One region of the Janthinobacterium sp. RA13 genome, then DNA from elsewhere that is predicted to be linked to it. Evidence: predicted binding sites of a transcription regulator. Region 1 holds the regulator's gene; each other region holds the start of a gene.
The links. Region 1 encodes sigma-54, which starts transcription at its own class of promoters, with help from an activator protein. Its sites were predicted from a motif close to TGGCANGNAANCTGCTTT; they were not measured.
Positions count from the first base shown of each region.

Region 2: the regulator sigma-54 is predicted to act here: its motif matches at 4,162-4,179, upstream of FG13_RS08225 (urease accessory protein UreD).
Region 3: the regulator sigma-54 is predicted to act here: its motif matches at 2,927-2,944, upstream of pedF (cytochrome c-550 PedF).

Region 1 is NZ_JQNP01000001.1:4,850,837-4,858,782, reverse strand. Features, by position in the region: gene rapZ (RNase adapter RapZ) at 1-308, shown strand, start outside; gene FG13_RS21480 (enoyl-CoA hydratase/isomerase family protein) at 309-1,394, opposite strand; gene hpf (ribosome hibernation-promoting factor, HPF/YfiA family) at 1,530-1,892, opposite strand; gene FG13_RS21470 (RNA polymerase factor sigma-54) at 1,962-3,440, opposite strand; gene lptB (LPS export ABC transporter ATP-binding protein) at 3,445-4,200, opposite strand; gene lptA (lipopolysaccharide transport periplasmic protein LptA) at 4,200-4,781, opposite strand; gene lptC (LPS export ABC transporter periplasmic protein LptC) at 4,807-5,418, opposite strand; gene FG13_RS21450 (KdsC family phosphatase) at 5,461-5,994, opposite strand; gene FG13_RS21445 (KpsF/GutQ family sugar-phosphate isomerase) at 5,994-7,028, opposite strand; gene FG13_RS21440 (monovalent cation:proton antiporter family protein) at 7,113-7,946, shown strand, end outside.
Region 2 is NZ_JQNP01000001.1:1,879,633-1,887,578, reverse strand. Features, by position in the region: gene FG13_RS08235 (sensor histidine kinase) at 1-1,692, shown strand, start outside; gene FG13_RS08230 (two-component system response regulator) at 1,868-4,072, shown strand; gene FG13_RS08225 (urease accessory protein UreD) at 4,210-5,076, shown strand; gene FG13_RS08220 (urease subunit gamma) at 5,102-5,404, shown strand; gene FG13_RS08215 (urease subunit beta) at 5,426-5,755, shown strand; gene ureC (urease subunit alpha) at 5,757-7,457, shown strand; gene ureE (urease accessory protein UreE) at 7,471-7,946, shown strand, end outside.
Region 3 is NZ_JQNP01000001.1:5,341,105-5,349,050, forward strand. Features, by position in the region: rRNA gene FG13_RS23725 (23S ribosomal RNA) at 1-2,518, shown strand, start outside; rRNA gene rrf (5S ribosomal RNA) at 2,656-2,768, shown strand; gene pedF (cytochrome c-550 PedF) at 2,980-3,465, shown strand; gene FG13_RS23740 (substrate-binding periplasmic protein) at 3,481-4,314, shown strand; gene FG13_RS23745 (TonB-dependent receptor family protein) at 4,369-6,507, opposite strand; gene FG13_RS23750 (beta-propeller fold lactonase family protein) at 6,712-7,668, shown strand; gene adh (aldehyde dehydrogenase) at 7,920-7,946, shown strand, end outside.

The sequences.
Region 1 (7,946 bases):
ATTTCGTCTTCGACGTGCGGGCCTTGCCGAATCCCTATTACGACCTGGCCCTGCGCCCCCTCGACGGACGCGACGCGCCCGTGATCGCCTTCCTCGACGCGCAGCCGAGCGCGCTGGAACTGCTGGCCGACATCCGCGCTTTCATCGAAAAATGGTTGCCGTCATTCAAGTCCGACAACCGCAGCTACCTGACGGTGGCCCTCGGCTGCACGGGCGGCCAGCACCGCTCCGTATACATGGCGGAACGACTGGCGCAATACTTCGGCCCGAATGAACGGGTGGTGCTGCGCCACCGCGAGCGCTCCTAGTTAATCCAGGTGGCGCAGCGGATGCGCTTGAGCCGGCCAGACGGGGGCAAAGAAGCGCGCCACCATGGCAGCGTCGACGTCGTCCAGGCTGGCGGGGTTCCAGCGCGGCGCATTGTCCTTGTCGACCACCAGCGCGCGCACGCCTTCGAGCACTTCGCCATGCGCGAAGTTATGGCGCACCACCGTGCGCTCCAGACGCAGGCAATCGGCCACGCCCAGGTGAGCGCCCCGCTGCAGCAATTCCAGGGTGACCGACATCATCAAAGGAGAGCGCAAACGCATGGCCGCCAGCGCCTTGGTGGCGAATGCACTGCTGTCCTGCGCCAGCGAGGCCATGATGGTCGCCACCGAACCCGCGCCGAAATGGCGATCCAGCGCCGCACGCGCCGTCGCCAGGGAAGATACCCCCGCCCCGGCCTGGAACGGTGCCGCCAGCGCCTTGACGGCTACCGGCAAGGCCTCGCCCGGCGTCGAGTCGAACAGGGCCAGCAGCGCCCCCATCTGCGCCTCGGGCAGGAACACATCGGCCAGGCCCGTGTACAGGGCGTCGGCCGCGCTGATCGTCAAGCCCGTCAAGCCCAGGTACAGGCCCAGCTGGCCGGCCAGGCGGGACAGGAAATAACTGCCGCCCACGTCAGGGAACAAGCCAATATTGACTTCCGGCATGGCCATGCGTGTGCGGCCCGTGACGATACGCAGGCGGTTGCCGGGCCCGGCTTGCGCCACGCCCATGCCGCCGCCCATCACCACGCCGTCCATCACGGCAATATACGGTTTCGGATAGAAATGAATCACATGATTTAAGGCGTATTCTTCCGTAAAGAAATCTTCCAGCAAGGCGCTGCCGCCTTGCGGCGTGGCCTGGCCCGCATCGTAAAAGAAGCGGATATCGCCGCCGGCGCACAGGGCTTTTTCGCTGCTCGATCGAATAACGACGGCGTCCACGTGCGGATCGTCGCGCCAGGCCAGCAGGACCGCGCTCAGGGCGCGCACCATCTCCAGCGACAGGGAATTCAAGGCTTTCGGACGGTCGAGCACGATGTGCCCGGTGCGGTTGCGGATGGAGGTCTGGACGAAGTCGCTCATGGCAGGCAGGAAAGAAGTGAAAGTGCAAACATTCTAGCCCTTGCGCGGGGAAGATTGCGTTCAACAGGTCCAGGCGCAAAAAAGGGCGCAAGATGTGCGCCCTTAGTTGATCACAACTGCTGGAAGCGGGTGGCCTTAAACGGCGACGACGGCGTCTTCCTCGGAGTTGTCTGGCAGATGCTTGATCGCCTCTTTACCGTGCCCTTGCACTTTGGTTTTGTATTTCATCACTTGCCTATCGAGCTTGTCGATCAGGGTATCGATCGCGGCGTACAGGTCGTGCGCCAGGCTTTCCACATAGACAGTCTTGCCACTCAAACGCAGGTTGACTTCAGCCTTTTGACGTTTTTCTTTCTCTTTGAGGTTATCCACGGTCAGAATCACGGCGATATCGATAACTTGATCGAAATGACGTTTCACGCGCTCCAGCTTCGTTTGTACGTATTCACGGATGGCTGGTGTCACTTCGAGATGATGTCCGCTGATGGTGAGATTCATACACACTCCTAAAGATGATCGGGTTCGTGCGGTCCATCCTATCCGGCCCGCAGAGGAACCGAAAAAAACTTACAAACACTTACGCAGGCTCACTGGCGGAATTTTCAACGCTTCCCGGTATTTGGCAACAGTACGTCGCGCAATCACCATGCCTTGTTCCCCCAGCATGTCCGCAATCTTACTGTCGGATAAAGGATTTTTAGGGTCTTCTGCTCCTGTCAGTTGCACGATCAATGCCCGTATCGCCGTCGATGACGCTTCGCCCCCCGCTTCGGTGGCGACGTGGCTACCAAAGAAATATTTCAACTCGAACATGCCGTGCGGGGTCAGCATGTACTTTTGAGTTGTTACCCGCGAGATAGTACTCTCGTGTAAACCCAGTGTATCAGCTATTTCACGGAGCACAAGGGGGCGCATGGCAACGGCCCCATGCGAGAAAAAGTTCTTTTGTCTTTCTACTATCGCCTGTGCCACGCGCAGGATGGTGTCGAAGCGCTGGCGCATATTCTTGATCAGCCACTTGGCTTCCTGCAACTGTGCGCCCATGGCGCCCTCGCCCTTGCCCTGCTTGAGCAGGTTGGCGTACATGGCGTTGACGCGCAGGCGCGGCATGACGTCGTTGTTCAGGGTCACTTGCCAGCCATTGCGCGCGCGCTTGACGACGACGTCAGGCACCACGTAATCGGACACGTCCGAGGCGAACACGGCGCCCGGATGCGGATTGCACTGGCGAATCACCGTCTGCGCTTCGCGCAAGTCTTCCTCGTCGCAATCGAGGGCTTTTTTCAGCTTGTTGAAATCGCGCTGGGCAAACCAGGCCAGGTGCTTTTCCACGATGACGAGGGCCATGCGCCGCGTCACCATGGCGATGTGCGGCAAGCGCTTGATTTGCAGGGCCAGGCATTCGGACGCATTGCGCGCGCCCACGCCGGGCGGATCGAAACTTTGCAGCAGCGACAAGGCCGTGCGCATCTCGTCGGCGTCGATTTCCAGCTCTTCCGGCAGGCGCGCCAGGATGTCGTCGAGCGACTCTTCCAGGTAGCCATTGTCGTCGAGCGCGTCGATGATCAGCTCAACCAGCGCGCGGTCGCGCAATTCCAGCACCGTCACGCGCATCTGCTCCATCAGGTGCTCGCGCAGAGTGCAGTGATGGGCTTCCAGCTGTGGACGCGAATCTTCATCGTCCGGCGCCTTGCCGCGGCTCGCCTCGCTCCAGTCGCTGTCGCCGCCATCCGCGGCAGCCGGACTGTCGCCCGCCTCGCCATCAAAGGTTTCCGCTTCGGCCGGCGCGGCGGGCGCTTCCTGGCCTGGCGGCTGGGGCGGCGCTTCGGCCGGCGCGGCCGTGGAACTCAAGGCGCCGTCGGACAGCAGGCGCAGCGAACGGTCGAGCGGATCGTCTAGGCGTTCGAGCAAGGGATTGTCCGTCAGCAATTGCTCTAGTTCCTGGTGCAATTCCAGGGTAGACAATTGCAACAGGCGTATCGATTGCTGCAACTGCGGCGTCAGTGCCAGGTGCTGCGAAGTGCGCAGCTGCAATGATTGTTTCATTGGCTCACATGCGGAAGTGTTCGCCCAGATAGACCCGGCGTACCGACTCGTTCGCGATGATGTCGTCGGGGCGTCCCGACGCCAGCACCGAGCCCTGGTTGATGATGTAGGCACGGTCGCAGATACCCAGCGTCTCGCGCACATTATGATCGGTGATCAGCACGCCGATATTGCGCTCCTTCAAGAAACGCACGATGCGCTGGATCTCGATCACGGCGATCGGATCGACGCCCGCGAACGGCTCGTCGAGCAGCACGAAACGGGGATCGGTGGCCAGCGCGCGGGCGATTTCCACTCGGCGGCGCTCGCCACCCGACAGGGACAGGGCCTGGTTCTCGCGCAGCTTTTCAATTTGCAAGTCGGCCAGCAATTTGTCCAGGCGCTCCTCGATCTCGGCCTTCTTCAAAGGACGGCCTTCGACGGTCTGGATTTCCAGCACGGCGCGGATATTGTCTTCCACCGTCAGCTTGCGAAAGACGGACGCTTCCTGCGGCAGGTAGGACAGGCCCATCTGCGCGCGGCGGTGGATCGGCAGGCTGGAAATGTCCACGCCGCTGATATCGATGCTGCCGCCGTCCGACGGCACCAGGCCGACGATCATGTAGAACGAGGTGGTCTTGCCGGCGCCGTTCGGGCCCAGCAACCCCACCACTTCGCCGCATTCGACTTGCAGCGAGACATCATGCACGACTTGCCGCTTGCCATAGGTTTTTTGCAGACCGCGAACGATCAGGGTGCTGCCGCAACGTGTATTTTCCATTATTTCTTTCCTGGCGCGGGCGTGGCCGGCGCTTTCTCCGCCGCCGGCGCCTTGGTCTTCGGCTGGATCACCATGCGCACGCTGCCGCCATCGGGCGTGCTGGTGCCGCTGTTGGAATTTTCCATCGCAAACACTTCCTTGCGGCTGTCATACGAGATGAAGGCGCCGTTGGCCACGTCGGTGACTTTCGTGCCTTCCAGGCGCGTCAACTTGGCCCGGGAAAACAGTTTCACCACTTCCGTCTTGTTGTCGTATTCCACGCGCTCCGCTTCGCCTTCGACCCACAGGTCGCCCGCGCCATCGCGCTTCTGACGGAAGGTGGCCAGCTTGCCGGGATCGGCCCAGAAGGTAATGAACTGGTAGCCTTGCGGATCTTCCGTGATCAGGGCCCGGCCCGCCTTCATGGTCAGGGTGCCTTTCACCAGCACGACGTCGCCCGTCAGGGTGCGCACCTGCTTGACGTCATCGACGTGGCCGCTGCGTGCCGTGATGACGGCTTCCTTCTCGGAATCGGCCTTCTCGGCATGCGCCACGCCCATGATGGCCAGGGAAAATACGGTCAACAGCAAGATCTTCTTCATAGTATGGTTTCCTTGTTTCATTCTGTCATTTTGCCGCCGCGGCCGGGCGCGGTTTCGGCGGGAGGACCATGCGCAGCGCATTCTGCACTTCCACCACGCCGGTGGCGTTATTGGCCTTCATGCCGACGCCATTGAGGCGCGAGGCGCCCGTCAGGATATCGACAGGCACGTCCGTTTCCATTCTTTCCTCATCCGGGAACACCGTCAGCGCTTCCGTCCTGACCGTCAGGTTCTGCGCCTTCGGGCTGGCCACGCGGTCGATCACGACCTTGCGGTGCAGTTGCAGCCGGGTATTGTCCTGGTCGATATGCGCCAGTTCCGCATTCATGTTCAACGGCGGCATGCCTGGCGTGAGCTTGCGCACGAAGGGCTGGTCGATATCGGACGAATCGTCGGCCGGATAATGCGTGAGCTTGGTGCCCGACACGATATAGCTGGGTTTGCCCGTCAAATCCATGCGCACCAGGCTGAAATTGGTGATGAAATAATCGGGCTCATCCAAATGTTTGCTGGCCTTGATGTCCTGGCTGTTCTTGTTCATCACTTCGAGCAGCCAAAAGCTGGCCAGCGCGACAACAACCGCGCCCAGCAGGGTAAAAATCGTGCGCCAGCGATGGGCGCCTCCTGGCTTACGCATAGGGTTTCACTCTTTCCAATATCACTGGCGGCAAGGCGCGCCTCACTCCAGGAACGGCGCCATGACGCGCGCATAGTTGTCCTGGGCGCGCAGCAGGAATTCGCAGATCTCGCGCACGGCGCCGCGGCCGCCGCCGGCCTGCGTCACATGGTGCGCCAGGCCCTGCGCTTCCGGGCGCCCGCCCGGCACGCTGACGGCAAAACCGACGCGCTTCAGGATGGGCGCATCGATGACGTCGTCGCCGATATAGCCGCATTGCTCTTCCGTCAAGCCCGTCAGCGCCAGTAGTTCGCGAAACGGCGTCAGCTTGTCGTGGCCGCCCTGGTGCACATGGGTAATGCCCAGGTCCTGCGCGCGGCGTGCCGTGATGGCCGAGCGGCGCGCGCTGATGATGGCCGTCTGCACGCCCGATTCCTGCAGCAGCTTGATGCCCAGGCCATCATACACATTAAACGTTTTCATCATCTCGCCGTCCGGGCCGAAATGCAGGCTGCCGTCGGTGAGCACGCCATCGACGTCAAAGATCATCAGTCTGACCTTGGCCGCGCGCGCCAGGTTGTCCGCTACGCTGTCCATCAAATCACCTTCGCTTGCGTCAGATCATGGATATGCAGCGCGCCCACCAGCTTGCCGTCGGCATCGACGACCAGCATCTGGTTGATGCGGAACTGCTCCATCACGGCCACGGCATCGACGGCCAGGCGTTCGGGCGCGATGCTGCGCGGCTGCGCATGCATGACGTCGCGGATCGCCACTTGCGTGAAATCCTGCACGCGCTCGAACATGCGGCGCAAGTCGCCATCGGTAAACACGCCCACGGGGCGGTTGTCCGCATCGACAACGGCCGTCATGCCCATGCCCTTCTTCGTCATTTCTTCCAGCGCCTGCAGCAAGGAAGCGTCCACGGGCACTTGCGGCACCCGTTCGCCGCTGCGCATGACGTCATGCACGTGCGTGAGCAGGCGGCGGCCCAGGGCGCCACCTGGATGCGAGCGGGCAAAATCTTCTTCCTTGAAGCCGCGCAAGTCGAGCAATGCCACGGCGAGCGCGTCGCCCAGGGCCAGGGTGACGGTGGTGCTGGCCGTCGGCGCCAGGTTCAGCGGACAGGCTTCTTTTTCAACAGAAACATCCAGGTGCACGTCGGCCAGCTGGGCCAGGCTGGAATTCGGCTTACCCGTCATGGAAATGAGCACGCCGCCCATGCGCTTGACGACGGGCATGATGGCCATCAGTTCCGACGACTCGCCCGAGTACGATATGGCAATAAAAGCATCGTCCGAGGTGACCATGCCCAGGTCGCCATGGGCCGCTTCGGCCGGATGCACGAACAGGGCCGGCGTACCGGTGGAAGCGAGGGTGGCGGCAATCTTGCGCGCGATATGGCCGGATTTGCCGATGCCGGAGACGACGACTCTTCCTTTGCATTGCAGCAACAGCGCCACGGCGCGGCCCACGCTGTCGTCCGTGGCCAGGCGCGCGTGCAACGCAACGATGGCGTCGGACTCGATCTGCAAGGTGGTGCGGGCCAGCGCGACGGCGCGCTCGGTCGTCGCTTGCATGTCAATTCGATCAAAAGCTTTCAGCATTGTTTTTTCATGGGTTACACTCATGCCCAAAGTATAAACGAATTAGGAAAGCAAAAAACTTGCCAGTCACAACAAACAACGATTTCCATTGACCGTACCGGGCAACCCATGTTTTCCTCGCTTGAACTGACCCTGATGTTACTCGGCAGCGCCGTGCTGGGCGTGGTCGCTTTCAGAATGTTGCATTTGCCGCCCATGCTGGGCTACCTGGCCGTTGGCATCGTCATCGGCCCCCACGCGCTGGGCCTGGCGGCGGAAAACGAGGCCAGCCATACGCTGGCCGAGTTCGGCGTCGTCTTCCTGATGTTTTCCATCGGGCTCGAGTTTTCTCTGCCCAAGTTCCTCGCCATGCGGCGCATCGTCTTCGGCCTTGGCATGGCGCAGGTGGTCACCACCATCATCGCCACCGTCGTCTTCGGCTGGCTCGTCGGACATTACCTGTCCGCCTACATCCACCTGAGCTGGCAAGCCGCGTTCGCCCTGGGTGGCGCGCTGGCCATGTCGTCGACGGCCATCGTCTCGAAAATGCTCACGGAGCGGCTGGAGCTCGAAAGCGAACACGGCCGCAAGATCATCGGCATTTTGCTGTTCCAGGACCTGGCCGTCGTGCCCCTGCTGATCCTGATTCCAGCCCTCACGCGCGATTCGGACAACCTGGCCGAAACCCTGGCCTGGGCCGGCGGCAAGGCCCTCGTCGTACTCATTTTGCTGCTGTTCATCGGCCAGAAACTGGTGCGCGGCTGGCTCACCATCGTCGCCAAGCGCCGCTCGCAAGAATTGTTCATGCTCAACCTGCTGTTGATTACCCTGGGCGCGGCGTGGATCACGGAGCGGGCCGGGCTGTCGCTGGCCCTGGGCGCGTTTGTTGCCGGCATGCTCATTTCCGAGACGGAATTCAAGCATCAGGTGGAAGAAGATATCAAGCCCTTCCGCGACGTGCTG
Region 2 (7,946 bases), 3.0 Mb from region 1:
CAGCGCGCGCTGGGCATCGGCGCCATGATCGTGGCGCTTGACGTCATCCTGGTGGCCAGCATCTGGCTGCTCATGTGGTGCCTGATGCTCAAGCCGTTGAAGGCCATCGGCCAGTATGCGGCCGGTGTCGAGGCGGGGCAGGGAGAAGCATTCGGCACGCAGCCGAAAGCGTGGTTCCTGGGCGAACTGCGCACCTTGTACCGCTCCATCCGCGACATGGTGGCGCTGCTCGACAGCCGCTACCGCGCCCTGCAGCGCAGCGAGGAGCGCGTGCAGATGGCGACGGGCGCGGCCAGCATCGGCATCTGGGACTGGAGCGTCAGCAGCGACGCATTGCAATGGGATGAACAGATGTACGCGCAGTTCAAGGCCGATGCGGCCAGCAGCATGTCGCCGGCGGCGATCTGGCGCGCGGCGCTGGTGCCGGACGACGTGCCGGCGGCCAAGGAGGCCCTGCGCGCCGCGCTGGGCGCCGGCCAGGCCTTCACGCACGAGTACCGCATCCTGTGGCCCGATGGCGCCATCCGCTACATCAAGGCCGATGCCGTGATCTTCCGCGATGGGCGCGGCTTGCCGATGCGCCTGGTGGGCTCGAACTACGACATCACGGCGCACCGCGAGGCCGAACTGGAACTGCTGCGCCACCGCCACCACCTGGAAGAACTGGTGGCCGAGCGCACGAGCGCCCTGTCGGTGGCCGTCAGCCAGGCGCAGGCCGCGAACCGCGCCAAGAGCACCTTCCTGGCGAACATGAGCCATGAACTGCGCACGCCCTTGAATTCCGTGATCGGTTTTTCGCGCCTGATGGCCGCCTCGCCCAACATGCAGGACGATGAAAAGCGCAACCTGGCCATCATCCACCGCTCCGGCAATCATTTGCTCACCCTGATCAATGAAATCCTCGAACTGTCGAAGGGCGAGGCGGGGCACCTGCAGGCGCAGACGGCCGTGGTGGCGCTGGCGCCCCTGTTGCAGGAGGTGATGGACATGCTGGGCATGCGCGCCGAGCAGCAGGGGCTGGCCCTGCGCCTCGATTGTGCGGACCTGCCGGCGGCGGTGCTGCTCGACGCGACGCGCCTGCGCCAGGTACTGCTGAATCTGATGTCGAATGCCGTCAAGTTCGCCGGCGGCGGCGAGGTCACCCTGTGCGTGCGCGGCGAGCGGCGCGATGGCGGGCTATGGATGCTGTCGTTCGCCGTCAGCGATACGGGCATCGGCATTGCGCCGGAAGACCAGCAGCGCATTTTTGAGCCCTTCGTGCAGGCCGACAGCGCGGGACCGAAGGATGGCACGGGCCTGGGTCTGGCCATTTCGCGCGAGTTCGTGCAGTTGATGAAAGGCGAACTGACGGTCGAATCGACGCCGGGGCAGGGCGCCACCTTCCGTTTCAGCATACCCGCGCAGGCGGCGCAGGCGCCACTGCAGGCTCCCGCGCCGCCGGCCATGCCGGCGCAGGCGGCAGTGCTGCCGGCACTGCAGGCGCAAGACTTGCTGCTGCTGACGGGAGAAGAGCGCGCCGCCTTGCTGGTGGCGCTGCGCGAATTGAACCTGGCCAGGGTGGCGCAGCTGCTGGCGGCCCTGCCGGCGGCAGCGGCGCCGTTGCTGGTGCCGCTGCAGGCCATGCTAGACCAGCACCAGTACCGTCAGCTGTGCGTCTTGCTGGAGAGCGAGGGCGCGCTGGCGCATACTTGAAAGTGTGGGCTGACAACATCGGATTCGCTGAAAAGACGGACTAAGTGCCGTGGATGGATGGTGCTAAATTGCAATAAAGATTATGATGATAGTACGTAGTTCATCGCAAAAGAAATGTCTTGTCCAGCGTGGCAACCGACCGCCGCGCCTCATCCAAAGCTGAGAGAACTGCTACATGCACCGCGATTTTTCGGAAGTGAATTCGAAGGGCGAAGTACTGATCGTTGAAGATACGCCGGCTTCGCTGAAGCTGTTGAGCGACTTGCTGGGCGGCGCCGGTTATGCCGTGCGCCAGGCGCCGAACGGTGAACTGGCCCTGTGGACGGCCCAGGCGCGTCCGCCCGAGCTGATCCTGCTCGACGTGCGCATGCCCGGTCTCGACGGTTTTGAAGTCTGTCGCCGTCTGAAGGAGATACCGTCCCTGCGCCAGGTGCCGGTGATCTTCCTGTCGGCCCAGTACGATACGGACGACAAGGTGCGCGGCTTTGCGCTGGGCGCCGTCGATTTCATCGCCAAGCCCTTCCAGGCCGAGGAAATCCTGGCCCGTACCGATGCGCACGTGCGCCTGGCGCGGGCGCAGCTGCAGCTGGCGCAGGAGCGCGCCAACCTGGAGCGGCGAGTGGCCGAACGCACGGCGGAACTGGAGCAGGTGGCCAGCACCCTGGCGCGCGAAGTGCAGATCCGCCGCGCCAATGAAGAATTGCTGCGCCTGTCCGGCCAGGTCTTCGAAGCGACCCAGGACGCCATTTTGATCACCGATGCGGCTGGCGTCATCGTCACCGCCAATCCCGCTTTTACCCGCATCACCGGCTACGCGGCGCAGGAAGTGGTGGGCACGGACATCATGCGCCTGCACGCCGAATACACGGGCGAAGCGGTGCTGCTGGCCCTGCGCCAGGGCTTGCGCAGCAGCGGCTGCTGGTCGGGCGAGGTGCAGACGCGGCGCAAGAGCGGCGACACCTACCCCTGTCTGCTCAGCGTGTCTACCGTGCATGGCCCGGACGGCGCCGTCGTCAACTACGTGGGCGTCTTCCTCGACATCAGCGAGCGCAAGGCCGAGCAGCACCTGATCGATTTCCTGTCCTACCACGACGCGCTGACGGGCTTGCCGAACCGCGTGTTGCTGCGCGAGCGTTTCGAACAGGCGCGCGCCAACGCCGTGCGCGACGGCCAGCAAGTGGTGCTGATGTGCCTGGACCTGGACCGCTTCAAGAACATCAACGATTCGCACGGCCAGGCCGTGGGCGACAAGGCGCTGCAAGTGGTGGCGCGTTTCCTCTCCGGCTGCGTGCGCGAGGGCGACACCGTGGTGCGCCAGGGCGGCGACGAGTTCCAGATCCTGCTGCAGGACGATGCCCTGCTGGGCCGCACCTTGGCGCTGGCGCAAACCATCCTGGCCGGCTTGCGCGAAGAGCTCAATGTCGATGGCGAGCGCCTGGCCCTGACGACCAGCATCGGCATCGCCATGTGCCCGGCCGACGGCGACAGCCTCGACGACGTGCTGCGCCACGCCGACACGGCCCTGGTGCGGGCCAAGGAAATGGGACGCGACCATTACGCCTTCTTCACGGAACGCATGGGCAGCGATATCCGCGCCCGCCTGGCGATGCAGCAGCAGCTGCGCGGCGCCATCTGCCGCGACGAATTCGCAGTGCATTACCAGCCGCAGATGTGCTTGCGCACGGGCGCCTTGCTGGGCGCGGAAGCCTTGCTGCGCTGGGATAATCCGGTGCTGGGCAAGGTGCCGCCAGGCCTGTTCATCGCGCTGGCCGAGGAATACGGCTTGATCACGGCCATCGGCGAATGGGTGCTCGAAAGCGTCTGCGCGCAGATCCGCGCCTGGCACGACGCGGGCCTGGGCAGCATCAAGGTGGCCGTCAACCTGTCCGGCAAACAGTTCGCGCAGGACCGCACGGTGCCGTTCGTCGAGGCGGTCTTGCGCAAATACGCCATCGCGCCCGCCTGCCTCGGCATCGAAATCACGGAAAGCACGGTGATGGGCGATCCGGACAAGGCCGTGGCGGCCCTCACGCGCCTGAAGGATATCGGCGTGGGCATTTCGCTCGACGACTTCGGCACCGGCTATTCCAGCCTGGGCTACCTGAAGCGTTTCCCCATCGACGTGCTGAAGATCGACAAATCCTTCGTCGACGACGTCACCACCAGCAGCAGCGACGCGGCCATCGCCCGCTCCGTTATCTCGCTGGCGCACAACCTCGACATGCGCGTCATCGCCGAAGGCGTGGAAACGCGCGAACAGGTCGACTTCCTGACGGAACACGGCTGCGACGAAATGCAGGGCTATTATTTCAGCCGGCCCCTGGCCGCCGAAGCCTTCACGGCCTTGCTGCGTGAACGGCGTACGCTGGCCGTGGCGTAAGAGACAGGCACTGCGGTGCGGCCGATGCACCATGCCGGTGCATCCGCTGCAGCGCGGTGCACGATTCTCACTTTTCCTTCCCTTGACGCTGGCATATATCCTGCTTAGGTAATCGCTTATTTACGCGATTGCCCCGCATGCCAGACAGCACCCGTTCCGTCACGCCTTTACCAGCCAGCGCCCACGGCGCCTGGCAGGCGCATTTGCGCCTGGGCTTTGCGCTGCACGATGGCGTCAGCCGCCTCGTCGAGCGCACGCACAGCGGCCCCCTGCGCGTGCAAAAGCCCCTGTACCCGGAAGGCGACGCCGTCTGCCACGCCATCATCATTCATCCACCGGGCGGCGTCGTGGGCGGCGACCAGCTGGCCGTCGACGCCACGGTGGGCGAGGGCGCGCGCGCCTTGCTCACGTCGCCGGGCGCCGCCAAGTGGTACCGCGCGAACGGCCATGTCTCGGGCCAGCACATCGTGCTGCGCGCCGGCAGCGGCGCGGCCATCGAGTGGCTGCCGCAGGAAAGCATCTTCTTCGACCAGGCCTGCGTGCGCCTGCGCCACGAAGTGGAACTGGCACCCGACGCCCGCTACATCGGCTGCGACATCGTCTGCCTGGGCCGCAGCGCCTCGGGCGAAGTTTTCAACACGGGCAGCATCGATCAGCAGGTGCGGATCCGCCGCGGCGGCAAGCTGCTGTGGTGGGAGCAGGGCGTGCTGGCGGCCGGCGGCGCGCTGATGGCCAGCCCGCTGGGCCTGGGGGGACACACCGTGTGCGCCACCCTGATCGCCATCGGCACGCCCGTTTCTGCCGCCGTGCTGGCGGCCGTGCGCGAGATCGCCGTGCCGGCCGGCGCCGCGTTTGGCGCCACGCACATGAAATCGCTGGTGGTGGTGCGCCTGCTGTGCGGCGACAGCGAGGCGGCACGCCGCGTCATGCTGGCCGCCTGGCAGCTGCTGCGCCCCGCCATGCTGGGACGCGACGCCGTCGTGCCCCGCATCTGGAACACTTGAACAGGAAAGAAGCACAAGGAAAAACATGGACCTGACTCCCCGCGAAAAAGACAAGCTGCTCATTTTTACGGCTGCATTGCTGGCCGAACGGCGCCTGGCGCGCGGCTTGAAATTGAACTATCCGGAAGCGGTGGCCCTGATCAGCGCCGCCATCATGGAAGGCGCGCGCGATGGCAAGTCGGTGGCGCAGCTGATGTCGGACGGGACAAAAATTCTGTCGCGCGCCGACGTCATGGACGGCATCGCCGAGATGATCCCCGACATTCAGGTGGAAGCGACCTTCCCCGATGGCAGCAAGCTGGTGACCGTGCACCACCCGATACCGTAGTCTTTTGAGAAGGAGTCCCTCATGACCCCAGGCGAATACCAATTGGAAGAAGGCGAAATCAGCTTGAATGCCGGGCGCGCCACGGCCACCGTGGTGGTGGCCAACCGGGGCGACCGGCCGATCCAGGTCGGCTCGCACTTCCACTTTTTTGAAGTCAACCCGGCGCTGGCCTTCGAGCGCTGGCGCGCCTACGGCATGCGCCTCAATATCACGGCCGGCACCGCCGTGCGCTTCGAGCCGGGCCAGCAGCGCACCGTGGAACTGGTGGCGCTGGCGGGCGAGCGCAAGGTCTACGGCTTCAATGGCGCAGTGATGGGCGAACTGCAAGACACACCACCGGGAAAGGATTGAGATGGCCAGCATTCCCCGCAGCGCATATGCCGAGATGTTCGGCCCCACCAGGGGCGACCGCATCCGCCTGGCCGACACGGAACTGTTCATCGAGATCGAGCATGACTATGCGATCTACGGCGAAGAGGTGAAATTCGGCGGCGGCAAGGTGATCCGCGACGGCATGGGCCAGTCGCAGCGTTGCGCGGCCGAAGTGATGGACACCGTCATCACGAATGCCGTCATCCTCGACCACTGGGGCATCGTCAAAGCCGACATCGGTCTGAAAAACGGCCTGATCTTCGGCATCGGCAAGGCGGGCAATCCGGATATCCAGCCCGGCGTGACCCTGGCCATCGGCGGCGCCACGGAAATCATCGCCGGCGAAGGCCTGATCGTCACGGCCGGCGGCGTAGACACCCACATTCACTTCATTTGCCCGCAGCAGATCGAGGAAGCCCTGATGAGCGGCGTGACCACCATGCTGGGCGGCGGCACGGGACCGGCCGTGGGCACGGCCGCCACCACCTGCACGCCGGGACCGTGGCACTTGCACGCCATGCTGGCGGCGGCCGACGCCTTTCCGATGAACCTGGGTTTCATGGGCAAGGGTAACGTCAGCCTGCCGCTGCCGCTGGAAGAACAGGTGCGCGCGGGTGCCATCGGCCTGAAACTGCACGAAGACTGGGGCAGCACACCGGCCGCCATCGACAATTGCCTGTCGGTGGCCGACCGCATGGATATCCAGGTGGCGCTGCACAGCGATACCCTCAACGAGGGCGGCTTCCTTGAGCACACCCTGGCCGCGTTCAAGGACCGCACCATCCACACGTTTCACACGGAAGGGGCGGGCGGCGGCCATGCGCCCGACATCATCGCCGCCGTGGGCCAGGCCAACGTGCTGCCTTCGTCGACCAATCCCACGCGCCCATTCACCGTCAACACGCTCGACGAACACCTGGACATGCTGATGGTGTGCCACCACCTGGACCCGGCGATTGCCGAAGACGTGGCGTTTGCCGAGTCGCGCATCCGCCGCGAAACCATCGCCGCGGAAGATATTTTGCACGACATCGGCGCCATCTCGATGATGTCGTCCGACTCGCAAGCGATGGGCAGAGTCGGCGAAGTGATCATGCGCACCTGGCAGACGGCGCACAAGATGAAGGTGCAGCGGGGACCGCTGGCGCCCGACACGGCGCGCAGCGACAATTTCCGCGCCAAGCGCTACATCGCCAAGTACACGATCAACTCGGCCATCACGCATGGCATTTCGCACGTGGTCGGGTCCATCGAGGCGGGCAAGATCGCCGACATCGTGCTGTGGAAGCCGGCCTTTTTCGGCGTCAAGCCGTCGATGATTTTAAAGGGCGGCATGATCGCGGCCGCGCAGATGGGCGACCCGAACGCGTCGATTCCCACGCCGCAGCCCGTGCACTACCGCATGATGTTCGGCGCCTTCGGCGGCGGCCTGAAAAAGTCGTTTACGTTTGTCTCGCAGGCGGCCTACGACCTCGATATCGGGCATCAGCTGAAACTGAATAAATCCGTCATCGCCGTGAAGAACATGCGCGGCTTGCGCAAGGCGGACATGATCCACAACAGCGCCACGCCGCACATGGAAGTGGACCCGGAAACCTACGCCGTGCGCGCCGACGGCCAGCTGCTCGTGTGCGAAGCGGCCGCCGTGCTGCCGATGGCGCAGCGCTATTTTCTATTTTAAGCGGGAGACAAGCATGCTGACTTTGCATACCAAACTGGGAGCGGACGATGACCGCGCGCCCTTCGCGCAACTCGTGCTGCCTTACGACCAGCGCGAAAAATGCCGGCTGCGCGCCGTACTGTCGAATGGCGACGACGTGGCCGTATTCACCGTGCGCGGCACGGTGCTGCGCGACGGCGAGCGCATGACGGGGCCTGATGGCCAGGTGGTGCGGATCGTCGCCGCGCGCGAACCGACCTATCTGGTGCGCTGCGAGGACGCGCATACCCTGCTACGCTGCGCTTTTCACTTGGGGAACCGCCACACGCAGGCGCAGGTGGGCGATGGCTTTTTGCGCATCCGCAAGGACGTGGTACTGAAGGAGATGCTGGAAGGCTTGCAGGCGAGCGTGACGGAAGAAAGCGCGCCGTTCGAACCGGAGGCGGGCGCGTATGGCGGCGGCCATGGCCACCACGACGGCCACGGCCAGCACTTGCTGGCGCCCGTGCC
Region 3 (7,946 bases), 490 kb from region 1:
CGTACGACAAGTAGGGCGGGACACGTGACATCCTGTCTGAATATGGGGGGACCATCCTCCAAGGCTAAATACTCGTAATCGACCGATAGTGAACCAGTACCGTGAGGGAAAGGCGAAAAGAACCCCGGAAGGGGAGTGAAATAGATCCTGAAACCGTGTGCATACAAACAGTAGGAGCGGACTTGTTCCGTGACTGCGTACCTTTTGTATAATGGGTCAGCGACTTACATTCAGTGGCAAGGTTAACCGCATAGGGAAGCCGTAGAGAAATCGAGTCCGAATAGGGCGATCAGTCGCTGGGTGTAGACCCGAAACCAAGTGATCTACTCATGGCCAGGATGAAGGTGCGGTAACACGCCCTGGAGGTCCGAACCCACTAATGTTGAAAAATTAGGGGATGAGCTGTGGGTAGGGGTGAAAGGCTAAACAAACTTGGAAATAGCTGGTTCTCTCCGAAAACTATTTAGGTAGTGCCTCAAGTATCACCATCGGGGGTAGAGCACTGTTATGGCTAGGGGGTCATTGCGACTTACCAAACCATTGCAAACTCCGAATACCGATGAGTGCAAGCTTGGGAGACAGACGTCGGGTGCTAACGTCCGGCGTCAAGAGGGAAACAACCCAGACCGCCAGCTAAGGTCCCAAAGATTGGCTAAGTGGAAAACGAAGTGGGAAGGCTAAAACAGTCAGGATGTTGGCTTAGAAGCAGCCATCATTTAAAGAAAGCGTAATAGCTCACTGATCGAGTCGTCCTGCGCGGAAGATGTAACGGGGCTAAGCCAGTCACCGAAGCTGCGGATATCTAGCAATAGATATGGTAGGAGAGCGTTCTGTAAGCCTGCGAAGGTGTCTTGTAAAGGATGCTGGAGGTATCAGAAGTGCGAATGCTGACATGAGTAGCGATAATGGGGGTGAAAAGCCTCCACGCCGTAAGCCCAAGGTTTCCTGTTCAACGTTCATCGGAGCAGGGTGAGTCGGCCCCTAAGGCGAGGCAGAGATGCGTAGCTGATGGGAAGCAGGTTAATATTCCTGCACCGTCGTATGATGCGATGGGGGGACGGATCGCGGAAGGTTGTCCAACTGTTGGAATAGTTGGTTTTTGGCTCATAGAAGGTACTTAGGCAAATCCGGGTACGGAATTCAAGGGGTTGAGACGAGTGAATTTATTCACGAAGCAATCGGAAGTGGTTCCAAGAAAAGCCTCTAAGCTTCAGTCATACGAGACCGTACCGCAAACCGACACAGGTGGGCGAGATGAGTATTCTAAGGCGCTTGAGAGAACTCGGGAGAAGGAACTCGGCAAATTGGTACCGTAACTTCGGGAAAAGGTACGCCCCGGTAGCTTGATTGGTTTACTCCATGAGGGTGAAAGGGTTGCAATAAACTGGTGGCTGCGACTGTTTAATAAAAACACAGCACTCTGCAAACACGAAAGTGGACGTATAGGGTGTGACGCCTGCCCGGTGCTGGAAGATTAAATGATGGGGTGCAAGCTCTTGATTGAAGTCCCAGTAAACGGCGGCCGTAACTATAACGGTCCTAAGGTAGCGAAATTCCTTGTCGGGTAAGTTCCGACCTGCACGAATGGCGTAACGATGGCCACACTGTCTCCTCCCGAGACTCAGCGAAGTTGAAATGTTTGTGATGATGCAATCTACCCGCGGCTAGACGGAAAGACCCCATGAACCTTTACTGTAGCTTTGCATTGGACTTTGAACCAATCTGTGTAGGATAGGTGGGAGGCTTTGAAGCGGGGACGCTAGTTCTCGTGGAGCCAACCTTGAAATACCACCCTGGTTTGTTTGAGGTTCTAACCTTGGTCCGTTATCCGGATCGGGGACAGTGCATGGTAGGCAGTTTGACTGGGGCGGTCTCCTCCTAAAGTGTAACGGAGGAGTTCGAAGGTACGCTAGATACGGTCGGACATCGTGTTGATAGTGCAATGGCATAAGCGTGCTTAACTGCGAGACTGACAAGTCGAGCAGGTACGAAAGTAGGACATAGTGATCCGGTGGTTCTGTATGGAAGGGCCATCGCTCAACGGATAAAAGGTACTCTGGGGATAACAGGCTGATTCCTCCCAAGAGTTCATATCGACGGGGGAGTTTGGCACCTCGATGTCGGCTCATCACATCCTGGGGCTGTAGCCGGTCCCAAGGGTATGGCTGTTCGCCATTTAAAGTGGTACGTGAGCTGGGTTTAAAACGTCGTGAGACAGTTTGGTCCCTATCTGCCGTGGGCGTTGGAAATTTGAAGGGGGCTGCTCCTAGTACGAGAGGACCGGAGTGGACGAACCTCTGGTGTACCGGTTGTCACGCCAGTGGCATTGCCGGGTAGCTAAGTTCGGAAGAGATAACCGCTGAAAGCATCTAAGCGGGAAACTTGCCTTGAGATGAGATTTCCCAGAGCCTTGAGCTCTTTGAAGGGTCGTTCGAGACCAGGACGTTGATAGGCTGGGTGTGGAAGTGCAGTAATGCATTAAGCTAACCAGTACTAATTGCCCGTACGGCTTGTCCCTATAACCTTAGCAGGTACAGAGGATAAGACGGTACAACGTTGCGTGTGTGTTGATACTACTATTCATTACCCAATCTTTGCTTCTTCCAGATTCAGGCTTTGTCGCTCCACTGAGGACAAATGCCAGTACAAGTTATGCCTGATGACCATAGCAAGTTGGTCCCACCCCTTCCCATCCCGAACAGGACCGTGAAACAACTTTGCGCCGATGATAGTGCTGCAACCAGTGTGAAAGTAGGTTATCGTCAGGCTTGTTATTCGAAAAAACCCCTTCCGGTGATCCGGTTGGGGTTTTTTTACGTCTGGTGGTTTTGTCTGGCGCTGTCGGATTACACGTGCGGTGACACAAATACGTGTTGCAGCTGTTCCAAATTGATACATGGGCGGCCGGATGTGGGGCATAAGTGCATGGCATGGCATTTGCTCTTCTTGGGTATTGACTAAAAAACCAAGGAGACCAGCATGACCTATTCCATTCGTACCCTGCTCGGCGTTGCCGCCGCCGGCGCCGTTGCCCTCACTTCCCTGCTGACCTTGCCGCATGCCTATGCGCACGGCAATGTCACGCCGCAAGGCGTCGACACCACCGGCTTGCCCAAGGTGGGCGACAAGTGGCTCGAACAAAATCCGTATCGGGGCAACAAGCTGGCCTTGACGGTCGGCACCTCGGCCTACAACCAGAATTGTGCGCGCTGCCACGGCATCGAAGCCATCTCGGGCGGCATCGCGCCGGATTTGCGCCAGCTGGACCGCGATTGTTTTGGTATCAAGAATGAGACAAAGAAACAGGCTTGCTACAAGGAGACGGACAATTACTACCTGACCACCATCCGCCACGGTAAAGTGCGCAATGGCGCCGTGTACATGCCGCCGTTCGAAGGCGTGTTCAATCAGGAAGCCATGTGGGCCATCAAGACCTATCTGGAAACCCGTAGAGAATCGAACTGATCACGAAGGAGTCCCATGCGTTCATTTCAATTCCGCAGCGCGCGCGCGATGATCTCGCTCGCTTGCCTGGCGCTGTGCGCAGCCGCGCCGGCGCGTGCCGACTGGCAGAAAGTGCGGCAGTCGGGCAGCCTGAAAGTGGCTGTGTACAACGAGTTCGCGCCATTTTCCGACAAGGGTGTTGGCATCGATATCGACATCGCCGAAGCGCTGGCGAAAAAGTTGGGCTTGAAACTGAGCTTGCTGCCATTTCCCGCCGGCGAAAACCTGAACGATGACTTGCGCAATATGGTGTGGAAGGGGCATTACCTCGGTTATGGTCCCGCCGATGTGATGTTGCATGTGCCCGTCGACAAGAAGCTGATGGCGGATAACGACAAGGTCGAAATTTTTGCGCCGTATTACGTGGAAACCGTGCGCCTGGCGCGCAGTGCGCAAGCCGTGCCGCAATTCGACGGCGTCGCTACGCTGGCTGGTAAGCGCATCGGCGTGGAAAAGGTATCGATCGCGGCCATGCTGATGTTGGGCGAAGATAATGGCAAGTACCGCGACGACGTGCGCATTTTCGATACGGCGGCCGAAGCCTTGCAACAATTGCAGGCGGGCAAGCTCGACGCCGTGCTGGCGAACCGTTCGGAAATCGAATCGGTGCTGAAAAGCGATCCCGCTTTCCCCTTGAGCGAAGTGGCGTTCGCCCGCTTGCCGCGCGCGGGCTGGGCCGTGGGCCTGGCCGTCAGCAAGCAACAACTCGACGTGGCCAAGTTGCTACAGGCAGCCATGAACGAGATGGCGGCCAGCGGTGAACTAAAGGCGATCTTTGAAAAATATGGGATGAAGGAAGCGCGGCCGTAACAGTCCATGCTGTATGTGAAGCCCGCACATCGGAAGATGTACGGGCTTTTTGTTTTAGAAACTGTACTGCGCGCTGACACCTAACAACCAGTTGCGTCCCGGCGCCGCTTCATAGTAGCGTTTGTTACTGTCGCCGACGATGACGGAGCCCACGTAGGTCTTGTCGAAAAGATTGTTCAGGCGGGCAAATTCCTTGAAGCGCCAATTCCCCACATTTTGTTTGGCGTTGAAGCGCGCATTGAACACCGTATAGCCGGGCGCCGGTTTTTCGATGTTGCTGTCTTCCGCGTAGACCTGGTTGCTGGCCAGGCTTTCCAGCGCCGCGCCAAAACGGTCGAGCGTGTCTTTCCAGGCCAGTTCCGCGAACAGATTGGCGCTGGGCACGCCCGGCAAGCGGCTGCCTTCGCGCACGCTGCCAAACGCCTGGTCATACACGGCGTGCAGGCTGGTGAGGGCTACTTTTGTCGTGAAGCCATATGGCAAGTTCGAGTCCAGCGACACTTCCATACCCTGACGCAAGGTTTTACCTGCATTGCGATAGCTGGTGCGCCCGCCGCTGGACTTGTCGACCACCAGCTCGTCGTTGGTCTTGATCTGGAACACGGCCGCGTTTACGTGGGTGTTGTTGGCGATTCTGGCCTTGATGCCCGCTTCCAGGTTGGTGCTGGTGGCCGGTTTCAGCTGGTAATTGAAGCCGCCACCGGTGCCCGAGTAAAACAGTTCATTCAAGGTGGGCGCTTCGAAGCCGCGCGCGGCGCTGGCGTAGACGTTGACGTTCGGCGTCAGTTTATACAGCAGACCCAGCACCGGTGTCGTGTGGCTGAACTCCAGGCTGCCGCTGTCGTTGCCATTGCCGAGGAAATGGTCGTCGACCGCCACTTTCATCTTGCTGTAGCGCAAACCTGCGCTGAGCAGCCATGGGCCGCTTTGCCATTCCGCCTGGATATAGGGATCGAGGCTGGAGACGACATTTTGCTCGTCGCGGCGCAGCTTGCCTTTTACGCCAAACGTGTTGCCGATGTAATTTTCATAGCCCGTGCGGTCGTCGCTGGAGCGGCCGTAATCGATGCCGATGGTCGTGCTCAGCTTGCCGCCTGCCAACTGGTTCACGTGCAGCCAGTTGGTGTCGATGCCGTAGAACTCACGCTGGAAGTCGACCACGCCGCCTGAATGGCTGGGCGGTGCCTGGAAGCCTTTGGTAAAAGCCTGGTACTGGATCACGTCGCGGTTGCCGCCATACACCATCACATGCAGGCGGTCGTCGCCGAACGACTGTTCATAGGTGGCGCCGATTTGCTGGTGGTCGATACTCTTGCGCGTGTTGTAGCGCTCGGCCAGGGTGCGCTTCGGGTTCTGCGTGTCGCTCGCATCGGTTTCTCCGGCGCGCGGGTCGCGGGCAAACGTGGCCCAGGTGGCGCCCAGCGGATCTTGTGTGTTGCCCTGATGCAGGCTGTTGGCGACGATGGTCAGCTTGCTGTCCGCCGTCGGCTTGACGGTGATCTTGCCGAACGCCTGTTCGCGCGTGGCGGCGCTGTGGTCGCGGAAACCATCGGTGCGGAAGCGCGAGCCGTCGAGCACGTAGCCGATGCCGCCTGCCTGGCCTTGTGCCGTCAAGTCCACCTTGTTGGTGCCGTAGCTGCCGCCCGTCACATTCAATTCGACGGACGGGGGATTTTGTCCATCTTTGGAAAACAGCTGGATCACGCCGCCCGAATGGTTGCCGTAGATGGCAGAAAACGGTCCGCGCAGCACTTCGATGCGCTCGGCCGTATCGAGGTTGAACGTGGCGGCCTGGCCCTGGCCATCGGGCATGCTGGCGGGAATGCCATCGCTGATCAGCTTGACGCCGCGCACGCCGAAGGCCGAGCGGGCGCCGAAGCCGCGCGACGAGATCTGCAAGTCTTGCGCGAAGTTCTGGCGGTTTTGCACAACCAGCCCTGGCACGGCGGCCAGCGCTTCCGACGCGTTGACGCGGATTTGGCCATCCTGGATGCGGGCGCTGTCGACGACGTCGATCGAGGCCGGCACTTCCTGGCTGGGGTGGGCGATGCGGCTGCCGCTGACGACCACCGTATCCATCAGTTGCCCGTTGGCCAGGTCAGCTGCCTCGGCGGCAAAGACGTGGGGGGCGAGGGTGGCGCTGCCGGCGACAAACAGGCTGGCGATGGTGTTCAGGCGGAAACGATGCTGCATGCGGATTCTCCAATGTGAATAAAAGCCTGCTTTGGTCGCGTGCGCGGCGCAGGTCTGCATAGTTGTATCAAGCAATATGCCTGCCATGTCTCCATTGGTGGGCTGAAATTATACGCGTGTCAGTGGCACGGCGTTTGCATGCAGCAATGTTCAGATGCGCCGATGCCGCGCGCTTTTCCTGTGTTTTGCCATCGAAAGGTGATTATGCCCAACTTCTTCCTGCGCTTGCGCCAAGTTTTCTGGCTGTTGCCTGCGCTCGCCAGCACCGCCGTCCAGGCCGCTCCCTTTGCCTATGTTCCTAATGAAAAATCGGGCACCTTGAGCGTGATCGATACGGCGACCGACCAGGTCGTGCGCCAGATCGCCGCGGGCAAGCGTCCGCGCGGCATCGCCGCCGACCCCAGCGGGCGGCAATTGTTTGTCACGGACGCGGCCAACAGCGCCTTGCTGCTGATCGATAACGCTGGCGAGGCGCCCGTGCGCACGGTGGCGCTGGGCAAGTCGCCGGAAGGTGTCAGTGCCTCGCAAGATGGTAGTCATGTGGCCGTGGCCGTCGAGGAAAACAATAGCGTGGCCTTGCTCGACGGGCATACCGGCAGCTTGCTTGCCGATATCAAGGTGCACGGACGTAACCCGGAACATGCAGTCTTTAGCCCGGATGGGCGCTGGCTGCTGGTCAGCGCGGAAGAGGCCGAGCAAGTCGACGTCATTGATGTGGCACAACGCCGCCAGGTCGCGTCCATTGCCGTGGGCTTGCGCCCGCGCGGCATCGGTTTCAGTCCGGACTCGGGCCGTGCCTACGTGGCGTGCGAACTGGTCAATGCCGTCTACGTCATCGACATGGCCGCGCGCAAGGCCATCGCCACCATTCCTGCGGGCAAGAATGCGAATGGCATCGCCGTCCATCCCGGCGGCAAGCAGGTGTATGTCTCGAACGGTATCGACGGCACGGTGATGGTGATCGACACGGCCAGTCATCAGGTCACGGCCACCATTCCCGTCGGCAAGCGCCCGTGGAATATGGCCATCACGCCCGATGGCGCCAAGCTGTACGTGGCCAATGGCCGCTCGAACAGCGTTTCCGTCATCGACACGGCCAGCGCGCGCAAGGTGGCCGATATTGCCGTGGGCGAATTGCCATGGGGCGTGGTGATTCGCTAGTGGCACAGGCGCAGGTGTTCCAGTCTGGTACACCTGTTCCATTGTGCAGCGGCTCAAGCCCGGGCATGCGCTGAAAAGCGGGCCGGTATTGACACCGCGCCCTTGCAACAAGGGTAAAACCGGCTAAGTTTGTAGTGGGATGGCGAGCTGGCACGGCATTTGCGGAAGACTCCGTGTACTCACCCCATCTGTACCAGGACGTTTGACTTTAATTAAGTAATTCCATTCTAATTAACCCGATAGAGGACGACATGAATCTCGCAGATATCAGCAAACTG